Regions from separate parts of the Vogesella sp. genome, predicted to be linked through region 3. Evidence: predicted binding sites of a transcription regulator. Region 3 holds the regulator's gene; each other region holds the start of a gene.

The links. Region 3 encodes sigma-54, which starts transcription at its own class of promoters, with help from an activator protein. Its sites were predicted from a motif close to CTGGCACGCTTCATGCTT; they were not measured.
Region 1: flgB (flagellar basal body rod protein FlgB) is a predicted target of sigma-54. The motif match lies at 5,078-5,095, and genes of this name have one in related genera.
Region 2: ACK4FZ_RS10515 (circularly permuted type 2 ATP-grasp protein) is a predicted target of sigma-54. The motif match lies at 3,263-3,280, and genes of this name have one in related genera.
Region 4: ACK4FZ_RS06745 (ammonium transporter) is a predicted target of sigma-54. The motif match lies at 5,133-5,150, and genes of this name have one in related genera.

Annotation. Positions count from the first base shown of each region.
Region 1 covers NZ_JBKBHK010000009.1:38,460-45,542, forward strand. Annotated here, with positions in the region: gene ACK4FZ_RS12095 (DeoR/GlpR family DNA-binding transcription regulator) at 1-261, opposite strand, end outside; gene ACK4FZ_RS12100 (Cof-type HAD-IIB family hydrolase) at 416-1,198, shown strand; gene ACK4FZ_RS12105 (ATP-binding cassette domain-containing protein) at 1,307-3,220, opposite strand; gene tsaD (tRNA (adenosine(37)-N6)-threonylcarbamoyltransferase complex transferase subunit TsaD) at 3,345-4,370, opposite strand; gene ACK4FZ_RS12115 (OsmC family protein) at 4,475-4,894, shown strand; gene flgB (flagellar basal body rod protein FlgB) at 5,124-5,534, shown strand; gene flgC (flagellar basal body rod protein FlgC) at 5,537-5,947, shown strand; gene ACK4FZ_RS12130 (flagellar hook assembly protein FlgD) at 5,963-6,640, shown strand; gene flgE (flagellar hook protein FlgE) at 6,669-7,083, shown strand, end outside.
Region 2 covers NZ_JBKBHK010000007.1:82,584-89,666, reverse strand. Annotated here, with positions in the region: gene ACK4FZ_RS10530 (transglutaminase domain-containing protein) at 1-237, opposite strand, end outside; gene ACK4FZ_RS10525 (arsinothricin resistance N-acetyltransferase ArsN1 family B) at 228-755, opposite strand; gene ACK4FZ_RS10520 (alpha-E domain-containing protein) at 752-1,675, opposite strand; gene ACK4FZ_RS10515 (circularly permuted type 2 ATP-grasp protein) at 1,672-3,105, opposite strand; gene ACK4FZ_RS10510 (SDR family NAD(P)-dependent oxidoreductase) at 3,799-4,545, shown strand; gene ACK4FZ_RS10505 (FAD-binding domain-containing protein) at 4,542-6,074, shown strand; gene ACK4FZ_RS10500 (FMN-dependent NADH-azoreductase) at 6,163-6,765, opposite strand; gene ACK4FZ_RS10495 (LysR substrate-binding domain-containing protein) at 6,887-7,083, shown strand, end outside.
Region 3 covers NZ_JBKBHK010000005.1:248,731-255,813, reverse strand. Annotated here, with positions in the region: gene ACK4FZ_RS08710 (Gx transporter family protein) at 1-354, opposite strand, end outside; gene ACK4FZ_RS08705 (NusG domain II-containing protein) at 335-706, opposite strand; gene rapZ (RNase adapter RapZ) at 706-1,557, opposite strand; gene hprK (HPr(Ser) kinase/phosphatase) at 1,538-2,494, opposite strand; gene ptsN (PTS IIA-like nitrogen regulatory protein PtsN) at 2,487-2,945, opposite strand; gene hpf (ribosome hibernation-promoting factor, HPF/YfiA family) at 3,148-3,468, opposite strand; gene ACK4FZ_RS08680 (RNA polymerase factor sigma-54) at 3,529-4,929, opposite strand; gene lptB (LPS export ABC transporter ATP-binding protein) at 4,935-5,663, opposite strand; gene lptA (lipopolysaccharide transport periplasmic protein LptA) at 5,660-6,166, opposite strand; gene lptC (LPS export ABC transporter periplasmic protein LptC) at 6,156-6,719, opposite strand; gene kdsC (3-deoxy-manno-octulosonate-8-phosphatase KdsC) at 6,716-7,083, opposite strand, start outside.
Region 4 covers NZ_JBKBHK010000004.1:172,754-179,836, forward strand. Annotated here, with positions in the region: gene alr (alanine racemase) at 1-240, opposite strand, end outside; gene ACK4FZ_RS06710 (D-amino acid dehydrogenase) at 248-1,567, opposite strand; gene ACK4FZ_RS06715 (Lrp/AsnC ligand binding domain-containing protein) at 1,749-2,243, shown strand; gene ACK4FZ_RS06720 (4'-phosphopantetheinyl transferase family protein) at 2,301-2,924, shown strand; gene ACK4FZ_RS06725 (hypothetical protein) at 3,005-3,406, opposite strand; gene ACK4FZ_RS06730 (hypothetical protein) at 3,496-3,867, opposite strand; gene ACK4FZ_RS06735 (hypothetical protein) at 3,895-4,326, opposite strand; gene ACK4FZ_RS06740 (hypothetical protein) at 4,380-4,760, opposite strand; gene ACK4FZ_RS06745 (ammonium transporter) at 5,185-6,384, shown strand; gene ACK4FZ_RS06750 (hypothetical protein) at 6,451-7,083, opposite strand, start outside.

The sequences.
Region 1 (7,083 bases), on a different contig from region 3:
GGCCAACCTGGCCTTGCGCGCGATGTTCTCGTGGCTGCGCTGGCTGAAGTTGCCGGTATTCGGCGTCATGGCGATGGCGCCGCCGTACACGCGCTGGCAGACGCCGCTGCTGGCCAGCTCGCGCAGGTCGCGGCGGATGGAGTCTTCCGATACGCCCAGCGTTTGCGCCAGTTCGGCAGCAACCACGCGGCCATCCTGCTGCAGGCGCTGGCGGATGTAGGTCTGGCGGTCGCTGGGCAGGCCGGTGGCGGGTTGAGTCATGGCGGGCAATCGGGCGTGGGAAAACGACATCGTGCAACATTCGGCAAGCCTAGGTCAATGTTTTGCCGAATGTTGCGGGATTGAACGCCAGATTGCTTGCCTGTTTCTGCATGATTGTGCACAATGATGCCAGATTATTCGATGGGAGCCTGTGATGCTACGCGCCGTGATTACCGATCTGGATGGCACTTTCCTGGGGGCGGACTCGCAACCGCTGCCGGCCAATATGGACGCCCTGCGCCGTGCTGCCGCCGCCGGCAGCCAGGTGATGGTGGCCACCGGCCGCCATTACCCGTTCGTGCAAGCGCTGCTGCAACAGCTGGGTGTGCCGGCCTGGGTGCTGAGCGCCAACGGCGCACGGGTGCACGCGCCGGATGGCAGCCTGTTTGCTGCGGCCAACCTGGCGCCGGCGCTGGTACAAAAACTGGTGCAGCCCGAGCTGGTGATGGGCGCCGAGATGGCTTTGTACCTTGATGATCGCCGGCTGGCCTGCCGCTATCACGGTGGTGGTCTGGACTGGTACGCACAGGCTGCAGAGCAGCAGGACAGCCTGGCCGACTACCACGGCCGCGACGTGGCGAAGATCGTGTATTGCGGCGAGCCGGCGCTGCTGGCGCGCATCGAGGCCGATATCCTGTACCGCTTCGAGGGCCAGCTGGCGCTGACCTATTCGCAGGACTGCTATCTGGAAGTGATGGCGCCCGGCGTTAGCAAGGGCAGTGCCTTGCTGGGTGTGCTGCAGCAGCTGGACATCGACCCGGCCGATTGCGCGGCTTTTGGCGATGCGCTGAACGACGCCGAGATGCTGGCACTGGTGGGCCACCCGCATGTGATGGCCAACGCCAGTGCGGCGCTGCGGCAACGGGTGCCACAGGCGCCGGTGATCGGCGATCACCGCGACGCGGCGGTGGCGCAGGCATTGGCGCGCTGGTTTTGATGCAGGCTATCCAAGGTTGGCCGCACGCCGCGCGGTGACGTGGCTGACAACAAAAAAGCCCTTGCTGTTGCGGCAAGGGCTTTTGCTTGTTTGCGGCGTGGCGGCAGCTCAGCCGGCGGCGTGCTCGCGCTCGATCGCTTCGATCTCTTCCTGTAGCAGCATCCAGTCTTCTTCCACGCTTTCCAGCTGGCTGGCCACCTCGCCCTGGCGGCGGATGCTGTCGGCCAGCTTGGCTTTGTTTGCGTCGCTGTACGCGTCTTCACTGGACAGGAAGGCATCCAGCTCGGCTTTTTCCTTGCCCAGCGTTTCCAGTGATTTTTCCAGCTTGTTCAGCTTGGCCAGCAGCGGTTTCTTGGCGGCGGCCAACTTCTGTCGTGCCTCGGCCTCCTGGCGTTTCTGGTCTTTGCGGTTCACCGTTTGGGCGTCACCGCTGGACGGGCGGTTGGCGTCGGCCAGCTGCGCCAGCCGCCACTGGCGGTAGTCTTCCAGGTCGCCATCAAACGGCTGTACCGTGCCGTCGGCCACCAGCCAGAACACGTCGGTGGTGGATTCCAGCAGCGAGCGGTCGTGCGACACCACCACCAGCGCGCCGCCGAAATCCTGCAGCGCCAGCGTCAGCGCGTGGCGCATTTCCAGGTCCAGGTGGTTGGTCGGTTCATCCAGCAGCAGCAGGTTGGGCTTTTGCCACACGATCATCGCCAGCGCCAGCCGCGATTTCTCGCCACCGGACATCGGGCCTACCGGGTCGCTGACCATGTCGCCGCGGAAGTTGAAGCCGCCAAGGAAGGTACGCAGCTCCTGCTCGCGCACCTCCGGTGCCAGCCGCTGCATGTGGCGCAGCGGGGATTCCTCCGGGCGCAGCGTATCCAGCTGGTGTTGGGCAAAGTAGCCGATCTTCAGCGTTTGTGCGCAGATCAGCTCGCCGCTTTGTGGTGGTAGCTCGCCGGCCAGCAGCTTCACCAGCGTGGACTTACCGGCGCCGTTGACGCCCAGCAGGCCGATACGGCTGCCGGCCTCTACCGATACCGCCAGCCGGTGCAGGATGGTGGTGGCACCGTAGCCAACGTTGGCCGCATCCAGTCGCAGCAGCGGGTTGGGCAGGTTGTCCGGTGTATCGAAATGGAAGTCGAACGGCGAGGCCACGTGCGCCGGCGCGATGCGTTCCAGCTTTTCCAGCGCCTTGACGCGGCTTTGCGCCTGGCGTGCCTTGCTGGCCTTGGCCTTGAAGCGGGTGATGAACGATTCCAGATGCGCGATCTGGCGTTGCTGCTTCTCATAGTCGCCTTGTTGGCGCGACAGTTTTTCGGCGCGCATCACCTCGAACTGGCTGTAGTTGCCGGTGTAGAGGGTGAGCGTCTGGCTGGACACGTCCACGATGTGGCTGGTGATGCTGTCGAGGAAGTCGCGGTCGTGCGAGATCACCAGCAGCGTGCCTTCGTAGGCTTTCAGCCAGTCTTCCAGCCACAGTACCGTTTCCAGGTCCAGGTGGTTGGTGGGTTCGTCCAGCAGCAGCAAGTCGGAGCGGCACATCAGCGCCTGTGCCAGGTTCAGCCGCATGCGCCAGCCGCCGGAGAACGTCGATACCGGGCGCTGGTGGCTGTCCGGCGCAAATCCCAGGCCATTCAGCAGCTTGGCGGCGCGTGACGGTGCGGCGTAGCCGCCGATGCGGTCCAGCTCGCCGTGCAGGCTGCCGATGGCGTGGCCGTCGCCGCTGGTCTCGGCGGCGGCCAGTTTGTGCTGCAGGCCGCGCAGTTCGGCGTCGCCGTCCAGCACGTAGTCGAGTGCCGATTGCGCCAGCGCCGGGGTTTCCTGCGCCACATGAGCCAGGGTCCAGTGCGGCGGTACGATGGCGTCGCCGCTATCGGCGTGCAGTTCGCCCTTCAGCAGCGCGAACAGGCTGGATTTGCCGGCGCCATTGGCGCCGACAATGCCGGCCTTGTTACCGGGGTTGATGGTGAGGTTGGCCGCAATCAGCAGTTCTTTCAGGCCGCGGCGCAAGGTAAGGTTTTTTAGCTGGATCATGGTTGTCTTTTGCCACCGCAGCAGACTGCTGGCGCGGCAAAAGTCAGCGCGCGTCAGGTTGGCATGGTGGAGAGTGTAGGGCTGACGCCGCCGGGGCAGCGTCAGTCTGCATGGGTGGTTGTGCTTAAACGGCCGGCAGGCTGGACAGCTCCCAGCGCGGCTTTACGGTGAAGCCGCCGGCCGGCATGGCGTATTTCAGGCGCATGGCGCCGGCAAAGGCGATCATGGCGCCGTTGTCGGTGCACAGCTTCAGCGGCGGGTAGAACACCTGGTATTTGCGGCGGCGGGCCGCCTCGTCCAGCGCGGCGCGCAGTTGCTTGTTGGCGCCGACGCCGCCGGCTACCACAATGCGCTGCATGCCGGTCTGTTTCAGCGCCTTCATACACTTGCTGACCAGTACCTCGACGATGGCTTCCTGGAACGCGCGGCAGATGTCCTTGCGTGCTTGCTCGTCGATACTGCCGTGCTCGGCTTCCACTTGCTTGCTCAGCGTCAGCACCGCCGTTTTCAGGCCGGAAAAACTCATGTCCAGGTTGGGCGAGTGCAGCATCGGGCGCGGCAGCTCGAAGCGGGCGGGGTCGCCTTCTTCCGCCAGTTTCGACAGCAATGGCCCGCCAGGGTAGGGCAGGCCCAGCAGTTTGGCGGTTTTGTCGAACGCTTCGCCGGCGGCGTCGTCCAGCGTCTCGCCCAGGATCTCGTACTGGCCGACGCCGCGCACGGCCATGATCTGGGTGTGGCCGCCGGAAACCAGCAGCGCCAGGAACGGGAAGTCCGGCCGCGGCGTGGCTAGCAAGGGGGATAGCAGGTGGCCTTCCAGGTGGTGGACGGCAATCACCGGTTTGCCCAGGCCGACGGCCAGTGCGTTAGCAAAGCCGGCGCCAACCAATAGCGCGCCGCCAAGGCCTGGCCCTTGGGTGTAGGCAATGGCGTCGATGTCTTGCAGGGTGACGCCGGCTTCGGCGAGGCAGGCTTCGGTGAGCGGGCGCACGCGACGGATGTGGTCGCGGCTGGCCAGTTCGGGCACCACGCCGCCGTATTCGGCGTGCATGGCCATCTGGGAGTGCAGCTGGTCGGCAATCAGGCCGCGTTCGGTGTGGTACAGGGCAACACCGGTTTCGTCACAGGACGATTCGATACCAAGAACAAGCATGGGAGCCGTTTCAAAACTAAACAATCTTTCCATTTTACCGGTGATTCTTTGTCCGCCCAAATCGGCGATGTTAGGCTTGGGGTCTGTATTCCTCGGAGATAGGCATGAAAGCAAGACTGAAGTGGGTGGACGGCGTGTGTTTCATGGGCGAAACCGGCAGCGGCCACGCCGTGGTGATGGACGGCGCGCCGGAAGGTGGCGGGCGTAATCTGGGTCCGCGTCCGATGGAGCTGCTGTTGCTGGGCACCGCCGGCTGCACCAGCTACGACGTGATCACCATTCTGAAGAAATCGCGCCAGGACGTGCGCGATTGCTGGGTGGAGATGGAAGCCGAGCGTGCCGATACCGACCCGAAGGTATTCACCAAGATCCACTTCCACTTTGTGGTAGTTGGCCGCGATCTGAAAGAAGACACCGTGGCGCGCGCCATCAGCCTGTCGGCCGACAAGTACTGCTCGGCGTCCATCATGCTGGGCAAGACCGCGGACATTACCCACGACTTCGAGATTCGCGACGACGCGTAAGTTTTTGTTGTTGTCCGCATCCCGATAACCCCGGCCTGGTGCCGGGGTTTTGCTTTTTTGCCGTGATCACTGGCTGTTGGCCGCTGGCCGGCAAGTTTTGCCGCTGTCTTTGCCGCTTGCCGGCGTTGCGGGCTGCCATTCGGCTGCAGCTGGGCTTTCTTTAGCCTTTTTTGCAAAAAAAAGCTGGCACGCTTTGTGCTGTAGAGGCGCATCAACGAGATTGACTGCCATGCTGAACAAAATTGCTAACCACCTCGACTTCTACCAGCGTTCGCTGAACCTGCGTGCCGCCAAGGCAGAAGTCATTGCCAGCAATATCGCCAACGCCGATACCCCTGGCTACAAGGCGGTGGACTTTGATTTCGGCAAGGCACTGAAAAGCCAGACCGATGCCCAGCAGGCTAACGCCATGGGTTTGGCCCGTACTGATGGGCGCCATATGGCGGCATCGGCCAGCGTGCCGCAAGAGGGTGGCTTGCAGTACCGCAGCGCGGTGCAGCGCAGTCTCGATGGCAATACCGTGGATATGGACGTGGAGCGCTCGGCCTTTGCCGATAACGCGCTGAAATACCAGTCCACGCTGACATTTCTGAATCGCCGCATCAGCGGCCTGATGGATGCCATCAAGGGAGGTCAGTAATCATGTCGCTGTCCAATGTCTTCAATATTGCGGGTTCCGCGTTAACTGCCCAGTCGATGCGCCTTAACTTGGTGGCCAGCAATATCGCCAACGCCGAAAGCACTGCGTCTTCGACCGGCGAACCCTACCGTGCCCGTCATGCCGTGTTTACTGCGGTGCCGGTCAGCGCGGCTACGCCGGCAGTGGCTGGTGTGCGTGTGACTGCCGTGGCAGAAGATACCTCGCCGTTTCGCATGAAGTACGAGCCGGGTCATCCGCTGGCGGATGACAAAGGTTACGTGCGCATGCCTAACGTCAACCCGGTAGAAGAAATGGCCGACATGATCTCGGCGTCGCGTTCCTACCAGACCAACGTTGAAATCGTGAATACCGCCAAGAGCCTGCTGCAGAAAACCCTGCAGATGGGGCAGTGAGCAGGAGCGTAAATCATGGCTACCAGTATCGCCTCTACCAATTTTGACTACAGCACGCTGAATCCGACGCAGTCGACCGCCTCAACGGCAACCGGCAACTCGGCAACCGAGATTCAGAACCGCTTCCTTACCCTGCTGACCACCCAGCTGCGGGCGCAAGACCCGATGAACCCGATGGATAACAGCCAGATGACCAGCCAGATGGCGCAGATCAGCACGGTAAGCGGTCTGGAGGGCGTCAACGCCTCGATCAAAGCGATGACCGAGAGCCAGGCGGCCAGCCAATCCTTGCTTGCCACCATGCTGATCGGTCGCCAGGTGCTGAGCCCCAGCAACACCCTGTCCATGGCAGATGGCAAGGCGGTGGGTACTATCGAGTTTGCCAAAGCGGCAGACAAGGCAATTGTTACTGTGACCAACAGCAATGGTGCGGTAGTGGATACCTTCGACATGGGTGCGCAGAAAGCTGGCCAGTTTGTTTTCAACTGGGATGGCAAGGGTGCGGATGGCACTACGCTGCCCAATGGTGAGTATACCTTCAAGGTAGAGGCTTCGGCGGGTGGTACTGCGGTTCAGGCCACCATGATGGCACCCAGCAAAGTGACCAGTGTGGCTTGGGAAAAAGGTGTGCCGATGTTTGTGATTTCGAGCGGCCAGCGTGTGCCGGTTAGCCAAATCAGTCAGATTTTGTAATCTGCGGTGTGAAAGTTAGGAGAGCATCATGAGTTTTCAGCAAGGTTTGAGTGGTCTGAACGCCGCAGCCAAACAATTGGACGTCATCGGCAACAACGTGGCCAACGCCAGCACTGTTGGTTTCAAGTCCTCCCGTGCCGAGTTTTCCGACCTGTATGCAACCAGTTTGTATGGTGTTAGCGATACCGAGTCCGGTATCGGTTCGCAAACCATCAAGGTGGCGCAGCAGTTCCAGCAAGGCAATATCACTGCCACCAAAAACCCGCTGGACATGGCTATCTCCGGTTCCGGCTTTTTCAAGCTGTGGAGCGACACTACCGCCACTGCGACCTATTACACCCGTAATGGCCAGTTCAAGCTGGACAAAGACGGTTACTTCGTCAACAACGGCAACTATCTGGTGGGTGAGCCCATCGGCGGCGGCGACGATGCGCCATTGAAGA
Region 2 (7,083 bases), on a different contig from region 3:
TTCCACCACGCCACGGGCCTTCAGGCGGATCTCGCTATGTGGCGTGTCCAGCGTCAGCACGTGCAGGATGTTGCCGTAGGCATCGGTGCTTTCGCTGGCGGCTACCGGCAGCTCCAGCTGCCAGCTCACCACGCGCTGGTGGCCGCTGTTGGCCGGGGTGAGTCGCAGGTACTGGGTGCTGTGGCTGACGGTGTCGTCGTAACGGTAGACGGTTTCGTGATCGATGGTCAGTTGCATGATGCCTCCGCAAGTTCTCGGGTCAGGGGGAGCTGCCAGTAGGCCACGTCCAGCCAGCGGCCGAACTTGCGGCCAACCTGCTCGAACAGTGCAACCTGCTTGAAGCCCAGGGTACGGTGCAGGCCATCGCTGGCCGGGTTGGGCTGTGCCACGCCGCCAATGACGGTACGCATGCCCAGTACGGCCAGGCGGCGGATCAGTTCGCGGTACAGCAGCTTGCCCACGCCCTGGCCGACAGTGGCCTGGCGCATGTAGATGCTGCTTTCCACCGCGTGGCGGTAGGCCGGGCGCAGGCGCCAGCGGGTGGCGTAGGCGTAGCCCAGCATGTCGCCACTGGCTTCGGCTACCAGCCACGGCAGGCCCTGGGCCTGGGTGCTGGCAATACGCTCGGCCATCTCGGCCACGGTGACCGGCTTTTCTTCGAACGAGATGGTGGTGTACTCGATGTAGGGGTTGTAAATGGCGCAGATGGCGGCCGCATCGTCCGGCGTCGCCTCGCGGATCAGTAACTCACTCATGCTGCCTCCAGATAAGCCCCGTGGATGGCATCGCCCAGGCCGTGTATCTGGCTGAGAAACTGCGTCAGGTAGGTGTGCAGGCCGTCGTCCAGGATGCTGTCGATCTGGCCGTAGCACATCTCGGCATGCAGCGTGGCGGCCAGCCGCTTGGCGCGGTTGCCGGTGTCGCCCTTGATGCGTGGCAGCAGTTCGGCAATCTCGTCCACGCAGGCACGCAGCGAGCGCGGTACATCCGGGCGCAGGATCAGCAGTTCGGCCACGCGGCGCGAGCTGAGCGTGTCGCGGTACAGCTCGTGGTAGGCCTCGAAGGCGCCCAGCGAGCGCAGCAGCGCGCCCCACAGGTAGAAGTCGGCGGCGCTGTCTTCGGCGGCATTGCCCACCAGGTGCGATTTCACGTTGATCAGGCGCGCGGTGTTGTCGGCCCGTTCCATGAAGGTGCCCAGGCGGATGAAAGAAAAGGCGTCGTTGCGCTGGATGGTACCGTAGGTAGTGCCACGGAACAGGTGCGAGCGCTCTTTCACCCAGTCGAAGAAGCCTGCCAGCGGGCGGCCTTCCAGCCCCATCTGCCGGGCTTCCAGCCAGGTGGCGTTGATGCTTTCCCACATCTCGCCGGTAATCTTGCCGCGCACGGCGTGGGCGTTTTCGCGGGCGTATTTCAGGCAGTTGACGATGCTGGCCGGGTTGGCCGCGTCAAAGGTCATGAAATGCAGTACGTCGCTGGCGGCCAGTTGCGGGTGGCGCGCGCGGCAGGCTTCCAGTGCGCCGGTGGTGGCCAGTGCGGCGCTGATGTCGCTGCCACCGCGCGATTGCGGCAACAGTGACAGGCTGTGGGTCACGTCCAGCAGGCGCGCCAGGTTTTCGGCGCGTTCCATGTAACGGCTCATCCAGTACAGCTGGGATGCGGTGCGCGAGAGCATCATGATTGGTCCTCCAGAATCCAGGTGTCCTTGGTGCCGCCGCCTTGCGACGAATTCACCACCAGCGAGCCTTCTTTCAGTGCCACGCGGGTCAGGCCGCCGGCCACCATGCTGATGTCGCGGCCGGACAGCACGAAGGGGCGCAGGTCGATGTGGCGCGGGGCAATGCCCGACTCCACAAAGGTGGGGCAGGACGACAGGCACAGCGTGGGCTGGGCGATGTAGTTGCTGGGGTCGGCGATGATGCGTTGGCGGAAGTCTTCGATTTCGGCGCTGCTGGCTGCCGGGCCGATCAGCATGCCGTAGCCGCCGGCGCCGTGCACTTCCTTCACCACCAGCTCGTGCAGGTTGTTCAGCACGTGGTCCAGCTCGGCCGGACGGCGGCACATCCAGGTGGGCACGTTCTGCAGCAGCGGCTCTTCCGACAGGTAGAAGCGGATCATGTCCGGCACGTAGGGGTAGATGGATTTGTCGTCCGCCACGCCGGTGCCGATGGCGTTGGCCAGGATCACGCCGCCGGCGCGGTATACCGACAGCAGGCCCGGCACACCCAGCATGCTGTCGGCGCGGAACGCCAGCGGGTCGAGGAAGGCGTCGTCGATGCGGCGGTAGATCACGTCCACCTGTTTGTGGCCGGCGGTGGTGCGCATGTACACGCGGTTGTTTTTAACAAACAGATCTTGCCCTTCCACCAGCTCCACGCCCATCTGCTGCGCGAGGAAAGCGTGCTCGAAGTAGGCGCTGTTGTGGTGGCCCGGCGTCAGTACCACCACGGTGGGGTTGTCCACCGCGCTGGCGTGGCGCAGCGTGTTCAGCAGCAACGTCGGGTAATGCTGTACCGGCGCCACCGCGTGGCTGGCAAACAGCTCGGGGAACAGCCGCATCATCATCTTGCGGTTTTCCAGCATGTAGGACACGCCGGACGGCACGCGCAGGTTGTCTTCCAGCACGTAGAAGTTGCCGTCGCTGTGGCGGATGACGTCCACGCCGGTGATGTGGGCATAGATGCGGTGCGGCAGGTCCAGCCCCTGCATCGCCGGCTGGTACTGGCTGTTGGAAAACACCTGCTCGGCGGGAATGATGCCGGCCTTCACGATGTGCTGTTCGTGGTAGATGTCGTGAAGGAAGGCGTTCAGCGCGGTGACGCGCTGGCGCATGCCTTTTTCCAGCGTTTGCCAGTCGCTGGCCGGGATGATGCGTGGCACGGTATCGAACGGAATCAGGCGTTCGGCGCCGGAATCGTCGCCGTATACGGCAAAGGTAATGCCGACGCGGTGGAACATCAGGTCGGCTTCGGCGCGTTTGCGGGCCAGGGTTTCGGGCGGCTGCGAATGCAGCCAGCGGGCAAAGTCACGGTAATGGGGCCGGATGCCGCCACTGTCGAGCAGCATTTCGTCGTAATGACCGTTTTCGGGGAGGGTCAGAGCATGCATGGCATTCTCCAGAGGTGATGTTCTTATTGTTTTCAATCGATAAACCTGACGCGTCGGGCGCATACAGGGCCTGACTCGCAACCGGCAAGCCGGTATCAGGCTGGTTAGCAATCCATGTGCCTGCCCCGGATAGGCTAAAGCCCGCAGCACGGCTGCCAAGCGTCAAGCGTGACGCGGTGATAAACAATGTGCGCTTCGCATGCGGTTGGCGGCAAGGCATTGCTGCGCTGCAAGATAGGCGCCGTCGCGTGTCTGGCTGGTACCGGCGATTTTCCGTTTTATTTCGATAGTTTTTGCCATGCAGTAAGCCGCGGTAGTACCACCGTGCAGGCGGGGAGTACGGCGATGGCCTCGGTGGTGCGACTGTTACGCCAGTCTTGCCTGGCTTGAGAAAACGGCCTTGTTACGGGGCTGCCAGGCCTGGCGCAGGACGCTGCCAGCAGGGGCTGTGGCGCTCAGGCGACAAGCGGGCGCTTGGTCTGGCACGCACCATGGTTGTGGTCTGGCACGGCGGTGCACCGCAGGCAGGCATCCGCGACTGCATCATGACGCCGTGCTGCAAACTGGTGCTGGCCGCCCTGTTTTGAGGCTGATATAGCGTGCGCTGACAACCAGCTTTGGTGCGTCAATGCTCACTATCGATACGCTGTGCTTTTGTATATGATTTGTATTGGACAAATCGCGAGGTGCAGCATGGACACGATCTGGATTACCGGCGCCAGCGGCGCCATCGGTAGCGCGCTGGCGCGGCGCCTGTCGCCCGGCCACCGCCTGGTGTTGAGTGCCCGCAGCGAAGACGGGTTGGCCGCACTGGCCGCCCGCCTGCCCGGCGAGGTACTCGTGCGCCCGCTGGACACGCTGGACGCCGCCGCCGTGCGCGACACGGTGGCCGGCCTGGCTGCCGACGGCGTGGCGCTCACCGGCTTGGCGCACTGTGTGGGCAGCACGCTGATCCGCCCGCTGCACCTCACCGCCGAAGACGACGCCTGGCAGCTGATGCAGCACAACTGGCTCAGCGCCGTGCACGTGCTCAAAGCCTTTGTTGCCGCCGCGCTCAAGCACAAGCAGCCGGCCAGCGCGGTGCTGGTGGGCTCGCTGGTGGCGCAGGCCGGCTTCCCCAATCACGAAGCCATTGCCAGCGCCAAGGCGGCGGTGGCCGCGCTGGCGCAAAGCACCGCCGCCAGCTACGCCGAGCGCGGCATTCGCGTGAACTGCGTGCACCCGGGGCTGACGGTGTCGGCGCTGTCGGCGCGCCTCACCGGCACGCCGGAAGCCATCGCCCGCAACGCGCAGGCCAACCCGATGCAGCGCGTGGGCCAGGGCGACGATAGCGCCGCGCTGATCGCCTTCCTGCTGTCGCCCGAAGCCGGCTGGATTACCGGCCAGAACATCGGCGTCGACGGCGGCCACGGCGTCATCCACCCCTTGCCCAAGGCATGAGCTACAGCGTTGTCTGGTTCAAGCGCGACTTGCGCCTGGCCGACCACGCTCCGCTGTGCGCCGCCGCCGCGCGCGGCCCGCTGCTGTGCCTGTACGTGGTAGAGCCGGGGCTGTGGCAGCAGCCGGACGCCTCGGCGCGGCAATACCATTTTCTGCGCGAAAGCCTGCACGACCTGGCTGGCCAGCTGCGCGAGCGCGGCCTGCGGCTGTACGTGGCGGTGGGCGAGATCGGAGAGGTGCTGACGCAGCTGTACGCGCAAGCGCCGTTCGACGCGCTATTCGCCCACGAGGAAACCGGCAACGACTGGACCTACCGCCGCGACATCGCCGTGGCGCGCTGGTGTGCGGCCAACCGTGTGCAGTGGCGCGAGTGGCCGCAGTTTGGTGTGGTACGTGGCGGCCTGAACCGCGACCACTGGCAGCCGCAGTGGGAGGCGTTGATGGCGGCACCGTTATTGCCGGTGCCGGCGCTGCAACAAGTGGCACTCAGTTGGCCGCCGGTGCACCTGCCGGGTGCAGCGGCACTGGGTTTGGGCGATGGCGACGCGCCGGGGCGGCAGCCCGGTGGCCGCACGGCAGCGCTGGCGGTGCTGGACGATTTCCTGCTGGATCGCGCCGCGCAGTACCGTGGCGGCATCTCGTCGCCGCTGTCGGCGCCCAGCGCCTGCTCGCGTTTGTCGCCGTATCTGGCGCTGGGGTGCATCTCGATGCGCGAGGTGGTGCAGGCCAGCCGCGCCATGCTGGCGCAGCTGCACGGCGATGGTGCCGCCAGCCGGCGCACGGCGGGCATCCGCGCCTTCATCAGCCGCCTGTACTGGCACTGCCATTTCATCCAGAAGCTGGAAAGCGAGCCGGCGCTGGAATGGCGCAACCTGCATCGTGGCTACGACGGCCTGCGCGAAAACGACTGGGACGAGGCGCGTTTTGCCGCCTGGCGCGACGGCCGCACCGGCTGGCCGCTGGTGGATGCCTGCATCGCCATGCTGCGCCACACCGGCTGGCTGAACTTCCGCATGCGCGCCATGCTGGTGTCGGTGGCGGCTTACCCGCTGTGGCTGCACTGGCGGCCGGTGGGGCTGTGGCTGGCGCAGCAGTTTGTCGATTACGAGCCAGGCATTCACTGGAGCCAGCTGCAAATGCAGTCCGGCACCACCGGCATCAATGTGCCGCGCATCTACAACCCGCTAAAGCAGGCGCGCGAACACGACCCGTACGGCCGCTTCGTGCGGCAGTGGCTGCCGCCGCTGCGCCGCGTGCCCGATGTGTGGCTGTTCGAGCCATGGCGCATGCCGCCCGATATCCAGGCGCGCTGTGGCGTGCAGGTTGGCCGCGACATTCCGCAGCCGCTGGTGGATGTAGAAGTGGCCACCCGCGAGGCCAAGGCGCGGCTGTTTGCGCTGCGCGGCCGCCCCGAGGTGCGCGCCGGCAAGGCCGCCATCGTGGCGCGGCATGGCTCGCGCAAGCGCGGCGAGGCGCGTGGCAATCGTCGCCCGCCAGCTACCCCCGGCCAGCTGAGCCTGGACTGGTAGCGTGCACACCGCCCCGTTATCCGCTCGCACAAAACAACACGGCCGCGCCCTGTTGCCAGGGGCGGCCGTGTTAGTCGGTACGGAAAGCTTAAGCAGCGGCGATGGCGGCTTCGGCAGCGGCCAGGGCGGCAGCCTTGGCGTCCGGGCCCATGGCCACGCCTTCAGCGCGCACGAAGGACACGTCGGTGATGCCCAGGAAGCCCAGCACGGTCTTCAGGTAGTCTTCCTGGAAGTCCATTTGCTGGCCTTGTTCGTTGCTGTACACGCCGCCACGGGCCGACACCACGTACACCTTCTTGCCACCGGCCAGGCCAACCGGGCCGGTTTCGGTGTACTTGAAGGTGCGGCCGGCCACGGCCACGCGGTCGATCCACGCTTTCAGTTGCGACGGTACGCCAAAGTTGTACATCGGGGCGCCGATCACCAGCACGTCGGCGGCCAGGAATTCGGCGATCAGCGCGTCGCTGCGGGCGGCTTCGGCTTGCTGCAGCGGGCTCCAGTCGGCCTTGTCGGTAAAGGCGGCGCCCAGGATTTCGCCGGACAGGTGCGGAATTTCGTTGGCGGCCAGGTCATGGTAGGTCACCTGCGCGCCGGCGTGGCGGGCGCTCAGGGTGCTAACCAGGGCCTGGGTCAGGCCGCGGGATACCGAGTTGGTGGCGAGGATGCTGGAATCGAGGTGCAGGATGTTCATGGTGCGGCTCCGTTTGGGGTGTGTGCCGCACGCTGCGGCGATGGGTGTACTGTAAATCTGCGACCAATCACGCACTAGACGGCTAGAATCGGATTCATTGTTCCACTGGCGAGACAATGTGATGCAAGACCTCAACGATCTGCTGTTTTTTGCCAAGGTGGTCGAGCACGGCGGTTTCAACGCCGCCAGCCGCCAGCTGGGCGTGCCCAAGTCGCGGCTGTCGCGCCGCGTGGCCGAGCTGGAAGCGCGCATCGGCGTGCGCCTGCTCCAGCGCACCACGCGCCGGCTGGCGCTGACCGACGTCGGCGCGCAGTACTA
Region 3 (7,083 bases):
CAGCAGGCTATGGCTGAGTACGCCGAAAAAGCGCACCGGCAGGCGGCTGGCCAGGGCCAGACTCAGCAGACTGGCTAATCCGCCGCTAAGGCTGAGCCAGAAGCCGGGGCTGAACAGGCTACCCAGCAGCAGGCCGCTACCGATAATGCGCAGCAAACTGACCCAGCAGGCGGCACGCCAGCCCAGCTGCTGCAGCGCGATCAGCGTGACCAGATTGGCCAGGCCGGGTTTGACACCAGGTAGTGGTGACGGAATGGCGCTTTCCAGCAGGGCAATGACGATGCCCAGCGCGGCCAACCTGGCCAGCGTATGGTCTTGTGCACTGACACGGAGGCTAGAAGGCCAGCGAGTCATGGCCGCTGTCTCCTTCCAGCGTGATGGCGGTACGGTTGGGCAGGCACAGCGCGGTGCTGCCGGGGCGCTGCAGCCAGCCTTGCTGTACGCAGTACTGGCGTGGGCTGGGGTCGGCCGCAATACGGGCGCGGCCCGCGCGGATCTCGACAATGGTTTGCCCCAGCGGGCCTTGCAGCGTGACAGTACGTTCCAGCCGCAACGGCCAGCGCAGCACCTGCTGGCCGTTCTGGAACAGCAGCACGTGGCTGGCGATGCCGGGGCGTAGCCATAAAAAGTAAAAGCTGCCGAAGCAGCTTGCGGCCAACGCGCCGAGTAGCAACAGGTCGCCGATCCGTATGCTCGCCAGGCGCATCAATGGTCGCCCTGGCGACCGCCCAGTTGGCGGTGACGGATCAGCACCTGTTCGTCGGGGAAGCTGGCCGCCAGGCGTTCGGTCAGGTAGACCGAGCGGTGCTGGCCACCGGTGCAGCCGATGGCGATGGTGACGTAGCTGCGGTTGTCCTGCTTGAAGCGCGGCAGCCAGGTGGCCAGAAAGGTCCGGATATCGTCTTCCATTTGCTGTACTTCCGGTTCGCCGGCAAAGAAATCGCAAATGGCCTGATCGCGCCCGGTGAGCGGGCGCAGCGCTTCTTCGTAGTACGGGTTGGGCAGGCAACGCACGTCGAATACGAAGTCCGCGTCCAGCGGAATGCCGTGCTTGAAGCCGAACGACTCGAACACCACGGTCATGCGGCTACCGTCGGCACCGGCCAGCAGCTTGACGTAACCGCGCAGCGCATTGGCCGACAGATGGCTGGTGTCGATGCGGTGGCCCAGCTCGCCGACGTGCTCCAGCATCTCGCGCTCCAGCCGGATGCATTCTTCTACCGTCAGGCTGCCGTTGGATAGCGGGTGACGGCGACGGGTCTCGGAGAAGCGCTTGACCAGCACTTCGCTGCTGGCTTCCAGGTAGAGCAGGCGCACGTCAACGTCCAGTGCGCGCAGCGCCTTGATGGCGTCGGGCAGTGCGGCCAACGTGGAGGCGGAACGGGTGTCGACGCTGATGGCAATCTGGCTATGGCCGTGCTCGTGGTACAGCGCGATGGCGTCGGCCAGCATGGTGGGCGGCAGGTTGTCGACACAGTAGTAGCCGCTGTCTTCCAGCACCCGTAGCGCGACGGATTTGCCGGAGCCGGACAAGCCACTAATCAGAATCAGCTGCATGTTCCTGGTCCCGTAACAGGTTGGTGTGACGATCAATGAACTCGCGCGTGCTGTCGATGCCGCGTAGTTGCAAGATGTAGTTGCGTACTGCTGCTTCCACCAGCACGGCCAGGTTGCGGCCAGCGGCTACCGGCAGGATAACCTTGCGCACGGTGACACCCAAGATGTCTTGTGTCTCGGACTGGATGTTCAGTCGGTCTAGCGCCTGCATGGCTTGGTCGTTCGCTTTGATCAGGTGAATGATCAGCTTCAGTACCTTTTTCGGCCGTACGGCGGTTTCGCCAAAGATGGTGCGGATGTTCAGGATGCCCAGGCCACGTACTTCCAGGAAGTCGCGCAGCAGTGGCGGGCAGCGGCCCTCCAGCGTTTCCGGGCCGATGCGGTACAGCTCCACCGCGTCATCGGCGACCAGACCGTGGCCACGCGAGATCAGCTCCAGCGCCAGCTCGCTTTTACCCATCGCCGAATCGCCCATGATCAGCACGCCGATTTCCAGCACGTCGAGGAACACACCGTGCATCACCGTGGACACCGCCAGCGCGCGCGCCAGATAGATGCGCAGCACGTCCATCAGGTACGGGCTTTCCAGTGGCGTGCTCATCAGCGGCACATTGTGGGTCTGGCAGTAATCTTGCAGCAGGCGCGGCACCGGTTGGCCGTTGGCCACGATGACCACAGCCATGTTTTTGTGGAACAGCTGGTCCAGTGCGGTGCGGGCGGCAGCTTGTTCCAGTTTGTTCAGGTATTCGGATTCGGCCAGGCCCAGTACCTGCACCCGGTTGGGGTGGATGAAGTTCAGGTGGCCGACCAGTGCCTGTGTCGGGCGCTGTTCCTCGTTGGAAATGAGGTTGTCCGACCCGGCACGGCTGGCAACCCAGCTCAGGCTGAGCTTGTGTTTGTTGTCCTGGTACAGCCGGCGCACGCTGATATTAGGCATGGGCGGGGTTTCCGGTCAGCAGGGCGTACAAGGTGTCGGTATCGCATACTGCCATCTTGTCGCGCAGGCTGCGGCTGGAAAACAGCTGGGCCAGCTCGGACAGCACCTGCAAGTGCAAGTCGGTCGCTTGTTCCGGTACCAGCAGCACGAACAGCAGGTTTACCGGTTTGCCGTCCGGTGCGTCGAACGGGATAGGGCTGGCCAGGCGGATGAACACGCCGGTGGCTTCTTTCAGACCCTTGACCCGCCCGTGCGGGATGGCCACGCCTTGCCCCAGGCCGGTGGAGCCCAGCTTCTCGCGGGCAAACAGGCTGTCAAAGATCTCGCTGCGCGCGATACCGTGACTGTTTTCCACCAACAAACCTACCTGTTCGAACAGGCGCTTCTTGCTGGATACATCCACATCGGCCAGCACGTTCTGCTGGGGAAGAATCTTGCCGATCAAGCTCATGATTTGCATTTGCCAGAAAAAACCGTCCGCCATTCTACGCCGAGTCTGCTGTTTGCAATAGGGCAGCAGGGTGTGCGGTACAGTCGTTGTGGGGGATGTCACGTGTTATGGCTTCAGACCCATCGCCGGCAATAGAATTCCTGCCCGCGTGCACCAATGCAAAACGGGAGCCACTGGCTCCCGTTAAAGTTACTGCATCACCTTACAGTTCGGCACTGATCTGCTGTGCACTGACGCGATGCTCGGTTTGTTTCTCCTTGAACTTCAGAACCTGGCGGTCCAGTTTGTCCATCAGTGTATCGATGGCGGCATACATGTCAGCTTCTTCCGATTCGACATGGATGTCTTTACCTGCCAGATGCACATTGACCTCCGCTTTTTGTACCAGTTTATCTACCGATAGCGTCACCGTAATGCCAATCACATTGTCGACGTGGCGGGTGATGCGTTCGAGTTTGCTCTCGATGTATTCACGGATGGATGGGGTAACTTCGAGGTGCAGACCGGTAATTTTGAGGTTCATACCCTGACTCCTTCTGTTAGCGGTGCGGTCGGGCTGGCCGCACCGGTGTTTTTGGCACTGCTATAGGGCCTTGCGAAGGCTAACTGGCGGAATCTGCATAGCTTCACGATACTTGGCGACAGTGCGTCTGGCAACCTGTATGCCCTGTGCCGTGAGCTTGTCGGCGATGGCGCTGTCCGACAGCGGCTTCTTGCTGTCTTCGGCATCGATGATCTGGCGGATCAGCGCCTTGATGGCGGTGGCAGAGCACTCTCCGCCACTGTCCGTTTCCAGTGCGTTGCCGAAGAAGTATTTCAGCTCGAACAGCCCGCGGCTGCACAGCAGGTACTTCTGCGTCGTCACCCTGGAAATGGTGGATTCATGCAATCCCAGCTCGTCTGCGATATCGCGCAGGATCAGCGGGCGCATGGCCACTTCACCGTGTTCAAAGAACGCTTGCTGCCTTTCGACTATAGATTCCGACACTTTCAGGATAGTGTCAAACCGTTGCTGGATGTTTTTTACCAGCCATCTGGCCTCCTGCAACTGCCCTGAAAGGTTGTGACTGCTATCCTTTTGCTGCAGCATGTTTGCATACAGCTGATTTACCTGAAGTTTTGGCACCGATGCCCGGTTTAGCTGGGCAACCCAGCGTCCGCCGCGCCGTACCACATGGATGTCTGGCGCCACATAATGTGTCTCGCCCTGGTCAAAACCGCTGGTTGGCCGCGGGCGCAAAGTGGCAATCAGGGCGTGGGCAGCACGCAGTTCAGCTTCGCCCAGGCCCAGCAGTTTTTTCAGGCGGGCATAATCTCGGTTGCCCAGCAGCGTCAGATGTTCGGCCACCAGCGTACGCGCCAGCGGCAGCGACGGCGTGCTGGCGGGCAGTGCTGTCAGCTGCAACAACAGGAACTCGCCCAGATGGCGGCTGCCGATGCCGGCGGGCTCGAACTGCATCATCAGCTTGCGCAGCGTTTCCAGCTCTTCTACCTCGACATCCAGCTCCAACGGCAGTTCCGCAGCGATGTCTTCCAGCGTTGTAACCAGGTAGCCGTCTTCATCCAGCTCGTCGATCAGCAGCGCCATCAGCGCGCTGTCGCGCCGGCCCAGCTGGGTTTCGCCCATTTGCGCGGTGAGGTGTTCGCGCAGGGTGGGGCGGCACGGCGCGTTCAGTATCGGGTCGAACTCGTCGTCACCGTCATGGCTGCCACCGCCACTGCCGCTGCCCCAGTCGGACAGCTCCATGCTGTCCTGGCTACGGTCTTCTGCAGTGTCATTGCTGCTTTCCGCTACCGGTGCTTCTGCGTCGCCATTGGGGCTGTCGCTGCCGTCGCTGCGTTCCAGTAGCGGGTTGTCCAGCAGATAGCGTTCCAGTTCGCTGGCTAGCTCCAGCGTGGACATCTGCAGCAGCTTGATCGATTGCTGCAGTTGCGGGGTGAGCGTGAGTTGCTGGCTGACTTTGAGCTGGAGGGTTTGCTTCATTTCGCTTACAGGTGGAAATGCTCGCCCAGGTAAACCTGGCGAACCTGTTCGTTGTTGACCAGTTCGTCCGGCAAGCCGGAGGCCAGTACGCGGCCTTCGGAGATGATGTAGGCACGGTCGCAGATGCGCAGTGTTTCGCGCACGTTGTGGTCGGTAATCAGCACGCCGATGCCGCGCTCTTTCAGGAAGGAAATGATTTTCTGGATGTCGATTACGGCTATCGGGTCCACGCCGGCAAATGGTTCGTCCAGCAGGATGAAGCGCGGCTTGGTGGCCAATACGCGGGCGATTTCCACGCGGCGACGTTCGCCACCGGACAGCGCCATGGCGTTAGTTTCGCGCAAGTGGCCGATATTGAGGTCGTCCAGCAGCAGCTGCAGTTCTTTGTCCAGTGCTTCGCCGGACAGGCCGGCGACTTCCAGTACCGCCTGGATGTTTTCTTCTACCGTCATCTTGCGAAAGATCGACGCTTCCTGCGGCAGGTAGCCCAGGCCCAAGCGGGCGCGTTTGTGGATGGGCAAATGGGTAATGGTGTTGCCATCCAGCAGGATCTCGCCGGCTTCGGCAGCGATGAGGCCAACCACCATGTAAAAACTGGTGGTTTTGCCGGCGCCGTTGGGGCCCAGCAGGCCAATAACCTCGCCGCTGGCGATGTCCATCGATACGTCACGCACCACGGTACGTTTCTTGAACGTCTTCTTCAGGTGCTGGATGCTTAGCCGGCTATGAGTCATGGCTTCTCCTGCGGCTGCAGAATAATGGTGACCCTGCCCTTGGGCGCCGTGCTGGTCGCGCCCTGGCCTTTGACCTGGTACACCTCGGTCACGGTGTTGTAGCTGATCAGCTCGCCAGCCACCATGTCTTTGCCGCGGGTGACTACCGCTTTCCCGGTGAGGATGACAGTGTTGCTGGCAGAGTCGTAATCGACACGTGCGGCACGGCCATCAACGTACTCGGTCTGGCCGTCCAGCTTCTGGCGGAAGTGCACCGGGTTGCCGGTGGCAACCAGTTTCTGGCGGCCACTGGCATCACGGGTGGTGACAGTTTTGTCGGCACGCAAGCTCAGCGTACCCTGGGTAATCACCACATTGCCTTCAAAGACATTGACGCCCTGTTTCTGGTCCAGCGCAGCACTGTCGGCATTGACTTCGATCGGCTTGCTGCTGTCTGCCTTTTCGGCTAGCGCAGCGGGGGCGGTTGCACTCAGCAGCAGCGCGAGCAGCAATCTATGGTGCATAGGTAATCCTTACGCTGGACAGCAGTTTGAGTTGTCCAGCCGGGTGATTGTAGTAAAAACCGTTGGAGCGGATGCGTGACAGGCCATCGTCTATAGCGACCGGCGCCTGGTTGCGCATAATGCCGGTCTGAGTGTTCAGCTGCAGGGTGGCGGTTTGCAGGTAGACGGCGCGCTGGTCGGCCCGCGCCTGGCGTACCAGATTGACGTTGCCGTCGAACTGGCCTTCGCCATTACGGCGGTTGTACACGCCACGCTCGGCGCGCAGCTGGTAGTCCAGCTGGCCATCACGAAACTGCTTCACGTCCATCTGTTGCAGGTATACCTGTTCTTGCTCCGGCAGCTTCCACATCTTGCCGGTAGCCAGTTGTTGTTGCAGGCGGCCTTGTTCATCAAAGCGGGTGGCGGTCAGCCGTTCGATGGTGTATTCGGGTTCGTTAGGGTTCAGCTGTCGTTGTGCCGGTGCACGCCACTCGGTCAGTACGTTTAGCCAGAACGCCAGCAGCCCCATGCCCAGCATCAGGCCGATGGGAAAGAGTCGGGCAACACGGTTCATGCCAGATAGCTCGCCATCACGCGATCATAATTATCTTGTGCCTGCATGATCAGTTCGCACAGCTCGCGCACTGCACCGCGACCGCCGCGGTTGCCGGTGACGAAATGGGCATGCTGGCGTACGAAGCTTGGGGCGTCCGGCACGGCTACCGCCAGACCAACGCGGCTCATTACCGGCAGGTCGATGACGTCGTCACCGATGTAGGCGCAGTCTTCGGCGGCAATGCCGGTTTTGGCCAGCAGCTCGGCAAACGCCGTGCGCTTGTCGTGCACACCTTCGTAGTAGTGGTCGATGCCCAGGCCGCGGGCGCGGTGCGCCACGCTGGGGGCGGCGCGGCCGGTGATGATGGCCAGCTGAACGCCCG
Region 4 (7,083 bases), on a different contig from region 3:
GCCTTCCAGCAGCAGGATGGGCAGGCTGATGCCGGCAGCACGCAGCTGCAGCGCCTCTTCCAGGCAGGCCACGGCGTAACCGTCGGCCACGTCGGCCACCGCCTGGGCGCAGCGCACCGCGCCGTGGCCGTAGGCGTTGGCCTTCACCACGGCCAGCGCACGGCCGCCGTGCTGCTGGCGCGCCAGCAGGTAGTTATGTCGGAAGTGATCCAGGCGGATCGAAGCAATCAATGGGCGCATGGCAATCTCAGGCTTTGGCCGCAGCGGGCTGGAACATCGGCACCACCAGGGTTTCGCCTTGCTTGGCGTAACGCTGCATCGACAGGCCGTCTACCAGGATTTCCGGCTGCGTACCGGTGATCAGGTCGGCCAGCACCTTGCCGGAACCGGCGCACATCGTCCAGCCCAGCGTGCCGTGGCCGGTGTTCAGCGACAGGTTGGCAAAGCGGGTGCCACCGATGATCGGCGTGCCGTCCGGGGTCATCGGGCGCAGGCCGGTCCAGAACTCGGCACGCGACACGTCGCCACCGTCCGGGTACAGGTCGGTCACTACCATTTCCAGCGTAGCACGGCGTTTCGGGTTCAGGCTGAGGTCGAAACCGGCCAGCTCGGCCATGCCGCCAACACGGATGCGGTTATCGAAACGGGTAATGGCAATCTTGTAGGTCTCGTCCAGTACAGTAGACACCGGCGCGCCCTTGGCGTTGGTGATCGGTACCGTCAGCGAGTAACCTTTTACCGGGTACACCGGGATGTCGATACCGATGGCCTTCACCATTTCGCGCGAGTAGCTACCGGTGGCAACCACATAGTGGTCGGCGCTCAGCAGCTCGCCTTCCACCACCACGCCGGTCACTTTGTCGCCGTAGGTCTGGATGCTGTCGATGCTCTTGCCCCACAGGAACTTCACGCCCAGGCCGGCGCACATTTCGGCCAGGCGGGTGGTGAACATCTGGCAATCGCCGGTATCGTCGTTGGGCAGGCGCAGGCCGCCTTTCAGCTTGTGCTTGGTCTTTTTCAGTGCCGGCTCGATGCGGGCGCAACCGTCGGCGTCCAGCACTTCGTAGGCCACGCCGCACTCTTTCAGCACCTCGATGTCCTTGCCCATGGCGTCCACTTGCTGCTGGCTGCGGAACAGCTGCAGCGTGCCGCCTTCGCGGCCTTCAAAGCCGAGGCCGGTTTCGGCTTTCAGCTCGCGGATCTTGTCGCGGCTGTACTCGGCCAGGCGCATCATGCGGCCCTTGTTGACGTTGTAGGCCTGCGGGTTGCAGTTGGCGAACATGCGCGCCATCCATTCCCACTGGTAGGTGCTGCCGTCCACGCGAATCGCCAGCGGGGCGTGCTTCTGGAACAGCCACTTCACCGCCTTGGCCGGGATGCCGGGCGCCGCCCACGGCGCCGCGTAACCCGGGGAGATCTGGCCGGCATTGGCAAAGCTGGTTTCCAGCGCCGGGCCGGGCTGACGTTCCACCACGGTAACGTCGACGCCGGCTTTGGCCAGATACCATGCAGTGGAAATACCGATGACCCCACCACCAAGAACGATGACTTTCATGTTTACCTCCAGGCTACCCTGTTGAAACAGGACAGCGCGGGCTGTCCTGTCGTGTGTGCAATCGGCGGCTGTTACCGCTCAGTGAATTTGCGTAGTATATTGATTAAAACACAGTTTTTTTCACTTATATTTAATAACAGCGCAGTGCATATCGCTGCAAAAATAGGATAAAACAGTGAAACCGCAACGCACAATGGACAGAAGCCGCCAGCTGGACAAAGTGGACATCAAGATCCTGCAGCAACTGCAGGCCAACGCCCGCATCGCCATGACCGAACTGGCCGAAAAAGTGGGCCTGTCCACCACCCCCTGCACCGAGCGCGTACGCCGGCTGGAACGCGAGGGCGTGATCGAGGGCTACCACGCCCGCCTGAACCCGCAGGCGCTGGGCGCCAGCCTGCTGGTATTCGTGGAAATCAAACTGTCGGCCAAATCCGGCGATATCTTCGACGCCTTCCGCCGTGAGGTGCAGAAGCTGCCCGACGTGCAGGAGTGCCACCTGGTATCCGGCGAGTACGACTACTTACTAAAGGTGCGGCTGCCGGACATGTCGATGTACCGCAAGATCCTCGGCGACATCCTGCTGAAACTGCCGCAGGCCAACGAGTCGCGCAGCTATGTGGTGATGGAAGAAGTAAAAGAAACGCTGCTGCTGAATCTGGACAGCCCCGGTCGTGAACGGGCGTGACTTCAAAGTCATTCCTGACTAAGCTGCCGTCATGACTACTGCCATCGATAAAACGCCATGAATACGCTGATTCTGCTGGACCGTTTGCCGGACACCGCCGCACAAGACAGCCTGGCGCGACGCCAGGCACTGACAGCCCTGGGCCAGCAACTGGCACTGCAAGCCGCATCACAATTAATGGCGCTGCCGGTTCGTCACTTTGCCATCGATAGCGACAAACCGGCCTGCCTGCTGCTGGAAGGCGCGCCGGCACCGCTAGGCCTCTCCATCAGCCACAGCGGGCCGTGGGTAGCCGCTGCAGTGTCGGCCTGCCGGCCACTGGGGCTTGACATGGAACAAACCGCCCACGCGGGCGATGCAGATGAACTGGCCGAACTGCTAACGCCCGATGAGGCCGCATGGTTGGCCGCACAGCCAGACGGCAGCCTGCCTGGCGACCCGTTCTGGACGGTGTGGACGCTGAAAGAAGCGCTGGGCAAGTACCACGGCCGGCGCTGGGAAACCCCGCAACAGACTCGCAGCATCCACCAGCTGGACCACTACGCCGCCCACCTGGTGCTGCCAGACTGCGGCCTGCTGTTAGCCATTACCGCCCCGGCGCCGCTGGAGGCCAAACTGCAATGCGGCTCCGGCAAGGCTGCCCATGTCAGCCTGATGCCATGGCTGACTACGAGCAAATGAAGAGATAATCACAACTTGTGAAAGCCTCGTTCTGACGCCGCTTGCGAAAGCGATGCCAGAACAAGGCTGTCAAATAGGCACTAGCGATACTGGCGAATAAGCTGGCTAACCGACTTACGCAACTCATCATGCCAAGCCCGGGTACCATCGGTCACGCCCCAACTGGTCCACTCACTGACAGTCATCCAACCTTTCTTGTTACCATCCTTCACCTGCTTCTCTATGGTTACGCGAAAGGTATACGGCAATACTGGGCTATCCGGCCCAGAAAGGCCGCGATGATAGAAACATCTCAACGTACCGGCAATATGGTATTCGGGTCTCAAGCTCAACCCTTCAGCAATACCTACTTCATTGATAAGATCATAAACTTGTCGTTTGCTCATCAACTGGCATTCGCTGCTGTAAGAAACTTGAAACTCACCTGCCATCGCCAAAGAGCTGATAGCTGCCATTAGCACTGCAAGAATTTTATTCTTCATGATGCTCTCCATGTAAAAGCATGATTTTATTTGCCAGACACATTCAAGCAAACAAGCTTCCAGACTTTGCTGTCTGCCATATAGCGATATCAGCGCCCTTCTGGCGAGTAATAAAGTGTTTTACCGCACTGTGTGCAAAAATGCTCACGAGTATAAGTATGGTTAAATAACGCACGCACATGAATTCGCCGTGCGCCACATGTGCAGCAGGCCACACTATCGCGATAGATACTGTCAGGATGATTTGAACGATACCAGTCATAGTTTTGCGTCTGGTACTTTGTCATGCGCAAGTAATGCCAACAATTACCGCAAAAAAACACTCCTGCAATCAGCAGCATGACGGGCGCAGAATGATCGTAAAACCCATAAAGCCACCAGCGCCACAAGCCCGTTACCACATAAAAAAAACTTGCCATTGCAAACGCAAACGACACCAGCCTCGCTATGATGTAGCGCATACTTTCACCTCAGCCATATTGGCAAAATCAAGACTCTGCGCGACTTTTTGACACCACAGCGACTGCAGACACCAAATAAGAAACCACCATCACAACAGCACCCACACCTACCGATGGCTTGGCTATGTTCATATTGATTGCACCAGCCATATTGTTGAATAGTGCTCCGGCGTTACCAAAAAAGGCGATGTAATCCATCGCGGCATTCGCCCCCATCAGTGCCAGCACAAGGCCCGGCACTGCCACCATGACTACCGGCCAAAGCAGGCTGGGCATGGCACCCGCCTGATGCATTAGCGCAAACGCAATCAGTATCAAAGGCAGCAGATAAAGCAGGAAATACACACCCCCTGCGTGACTAACGGAAACATACAGATCACCTGCATTAGCCAGAGGCATCAGCGCACCCATAAAAGCAGACAGGCCACCAAGGCCAAGCACGACACTAGGCATTTTCATGGTATTTACTCCACTCATTTACTTACTGCATTTCGCAACCGGCACGGCTGCACTCAGGCTAACACCACAAAATCACCACACAAATTGACCGTAGCGGCCGACCATTTAGCGCCTTGCACCTCGTAGGTAGCCGCTGTTACCTTGAAATTGATCAGTGCATGCGCCCCAGACTTTTTGCCTTCCTCTTCGATGGCGGCCATTGCCTGGCGAAACTGGGCACCATAGTTGTCTTCACCGATGTGACGGAACATCTGGCAGTACATGCCTTTACTTTCTTTGATGTCCCAGCCTGGCAGCGCAGGCAAAGTACTGATCATGAAGTTTTCGGGCGGCTTTTTGGCAGTTACCGGCGCCGTAGCGCTCTTGTCCTGCGGCAGACACGCCGTAAGGTTGGCCACCAACAAGATGGCAGGAATAAGCGTGGTTACTTGCATGGCTGTCTCCATTCAGTTCTTGATGACATAGACGATGCTATAGCAATGCCAAAAACCAAAAATCATCCAAATGGATGATTTTGCAGACACGGGGTGCATCACCCAGCAAACGTTTACCGGGCAAGGTGGGGCCGAGCCTGGCCATACAGGCCATGAATGGCGGTATGGCATGGTGATAGCCGGGCGCATACACCTTGTTCTGGGAGGTGGCAGATGGCATGCAGTATCAGCGCAATAGCATGCACTTAACTGGTGCCATGCACTGAAAAGCAACCGGCAAATGCACCATTAGTTCGCTAAATTCATACCAATGCAGGGCAAAGTGCATTGCTCTTGCTGCGGCCAACTTGAATGGGCACCGAAAACGACCATCTGGCACTGTTATTGCTCACCCTGCACCAGAATATTAATCAGGGAGCAAGCCATGCCTGCCACTACCCCCAACGACGTACTGTTTCTACTGCTTGGCGCCGTGATGATCCTGGCCATGCACGCCGGCTTTGCCTTTCTGGAGCTGGGCACCGTGCGCAAGAAAAACCAGGTCAATGCGCTGGTGAAGATCCTGACCGACTTTGCCGTCTCTACCATCGCCTACTTTTTCATTGGCTACAGCATCGCCTACGGCGTCAACTTTCTGGCCGATGTACAGCACATCAGCCAGGACAACGGCTACCAACTGGTGAAATTCTTCTTCCTGCTCACCTTCGCCGCCGCCATTCCGGCCATTGTGTCCGGCGGCATTGCCGAGCGCGCCAAGTTCCACCCGCAGACAGCTGCTACTTTCTTGCTGGTGGGCCTGGTGTACCCGTTCTTTGAAGGCATTGCCTGGAACGGCCACTTCGGCGTGCAGGACTGGCTGGCGGCCAACCTGGGCGCGCCGTTCCACGACTTTGCCGGCTCGGTAGTGGTACACGCAGTGGGCGGCTGGATCGGCCTGGCCGCCGTGCTGCATCTTGGGGCACGCCGCGGCCGCTACAGCAAGGAAGGCCGCATCGCCGCGCACCCGCCGTCGTCCATCCCCTTCCTGGCGCTGGGGGCGTGGATCCTGATCGTGGGCTGGTTCGGCTTTAACGTAATGAGCGCACAGAAAGTGGCCGGCATCTCCGGCCTGGTGGCGATGAACTCGCTGATGGCGATGGTGGGCGGCACGCTCACCGCCATGTGGCTGGGCAAGAACGACCCGGGCTTCATCCATAACGGCCCGCTGGCCGGCCTGGTGGCAGTGTGTGCCGGCTCCGACATCATGCACCCGGTGGGTGCGCTGGTAGTCGGTGGCGTGGCCGGTGCCATGTTCGTGTGGCTGTTCACCCTCACCCAAAACCGCTGGAAGATCGACGACGTGCTGGGTGTGTGGCCGTTGCACGGCCTGTGTGGCGCCTGGGGCGGCATTGCGGCCGGCATCTTCGGGCTGGAAGCGCTGGGCGGCGCCGGCGGCGTGACGCTGCTGTCGCAACTGGCCGGCACGGTGGCCGGTGTGGTGGTGGGTTTTGGCGGCGGCTATATCGTGTACGGCGTGCTGAAGAAAACCGTGGGCATCCGCCTGAGTGACGAAGAGGAATTCAACGGCGCCGACCTGTCCATCCATCAGATTACCGCCACGCCGGAACGCGAGAGCAACTGGTAAGGTTGGCCGCAAGCAAAAGCGCCCGGCATGTTGATGACACGCCGGGCGCTTTATTCATACCACAGCTTACAGACTGGCAAGATGCTGCTTGGTGGTGGCAATCTGCGGCGGCAGGGTTTCCAGCTTGTCCATCGCCGTATCGTTACCGATAACCCATTTACCCGCAAAGTCGGTAGCGTCCAGCACTTGGGCCACAATCTCGCGCGATTGCGCCTCGCGCACGGCCAGCGTTACAGGCTTATCAAACGACAAAAAGCCCACCATGCTGCCGGTAATGGTGGCCTCTTGCCCCGGGCGCAAACCATTCTGGAACTCGGCGAGCGGTTCAAAGGTATACAGCACCTCCGGCTGGCCATTAATGCCCAGCGTGGCGTGCAGCTTCACCTTGGAAAGCGGAATACTGGAGCCATTGCGCACTTTCATGGTGTAGCGCACGTCCCATTTGTCAAAAAAGCTGTCGTGCGTGATCTCGCTGGACAGTACCGAGACCTGCACGCGGGCAAAATCAGCCTTGGTTTTCAGCAGCTGGGGCTTCTGTTTTTCTACCGCTTGCCATTGTGCCTCCAGCCCTGCCAGATGCGCCTGCAACTCGCGGCTGGCAATATCACGGTAGCTGCTGCCTTTGTACTTGGCCTTCAGGGTGTCAAAGTCCAGGCCGGACACCGCGTAGTTGAACGCCGCCACCTGCTCGGGGGTAGC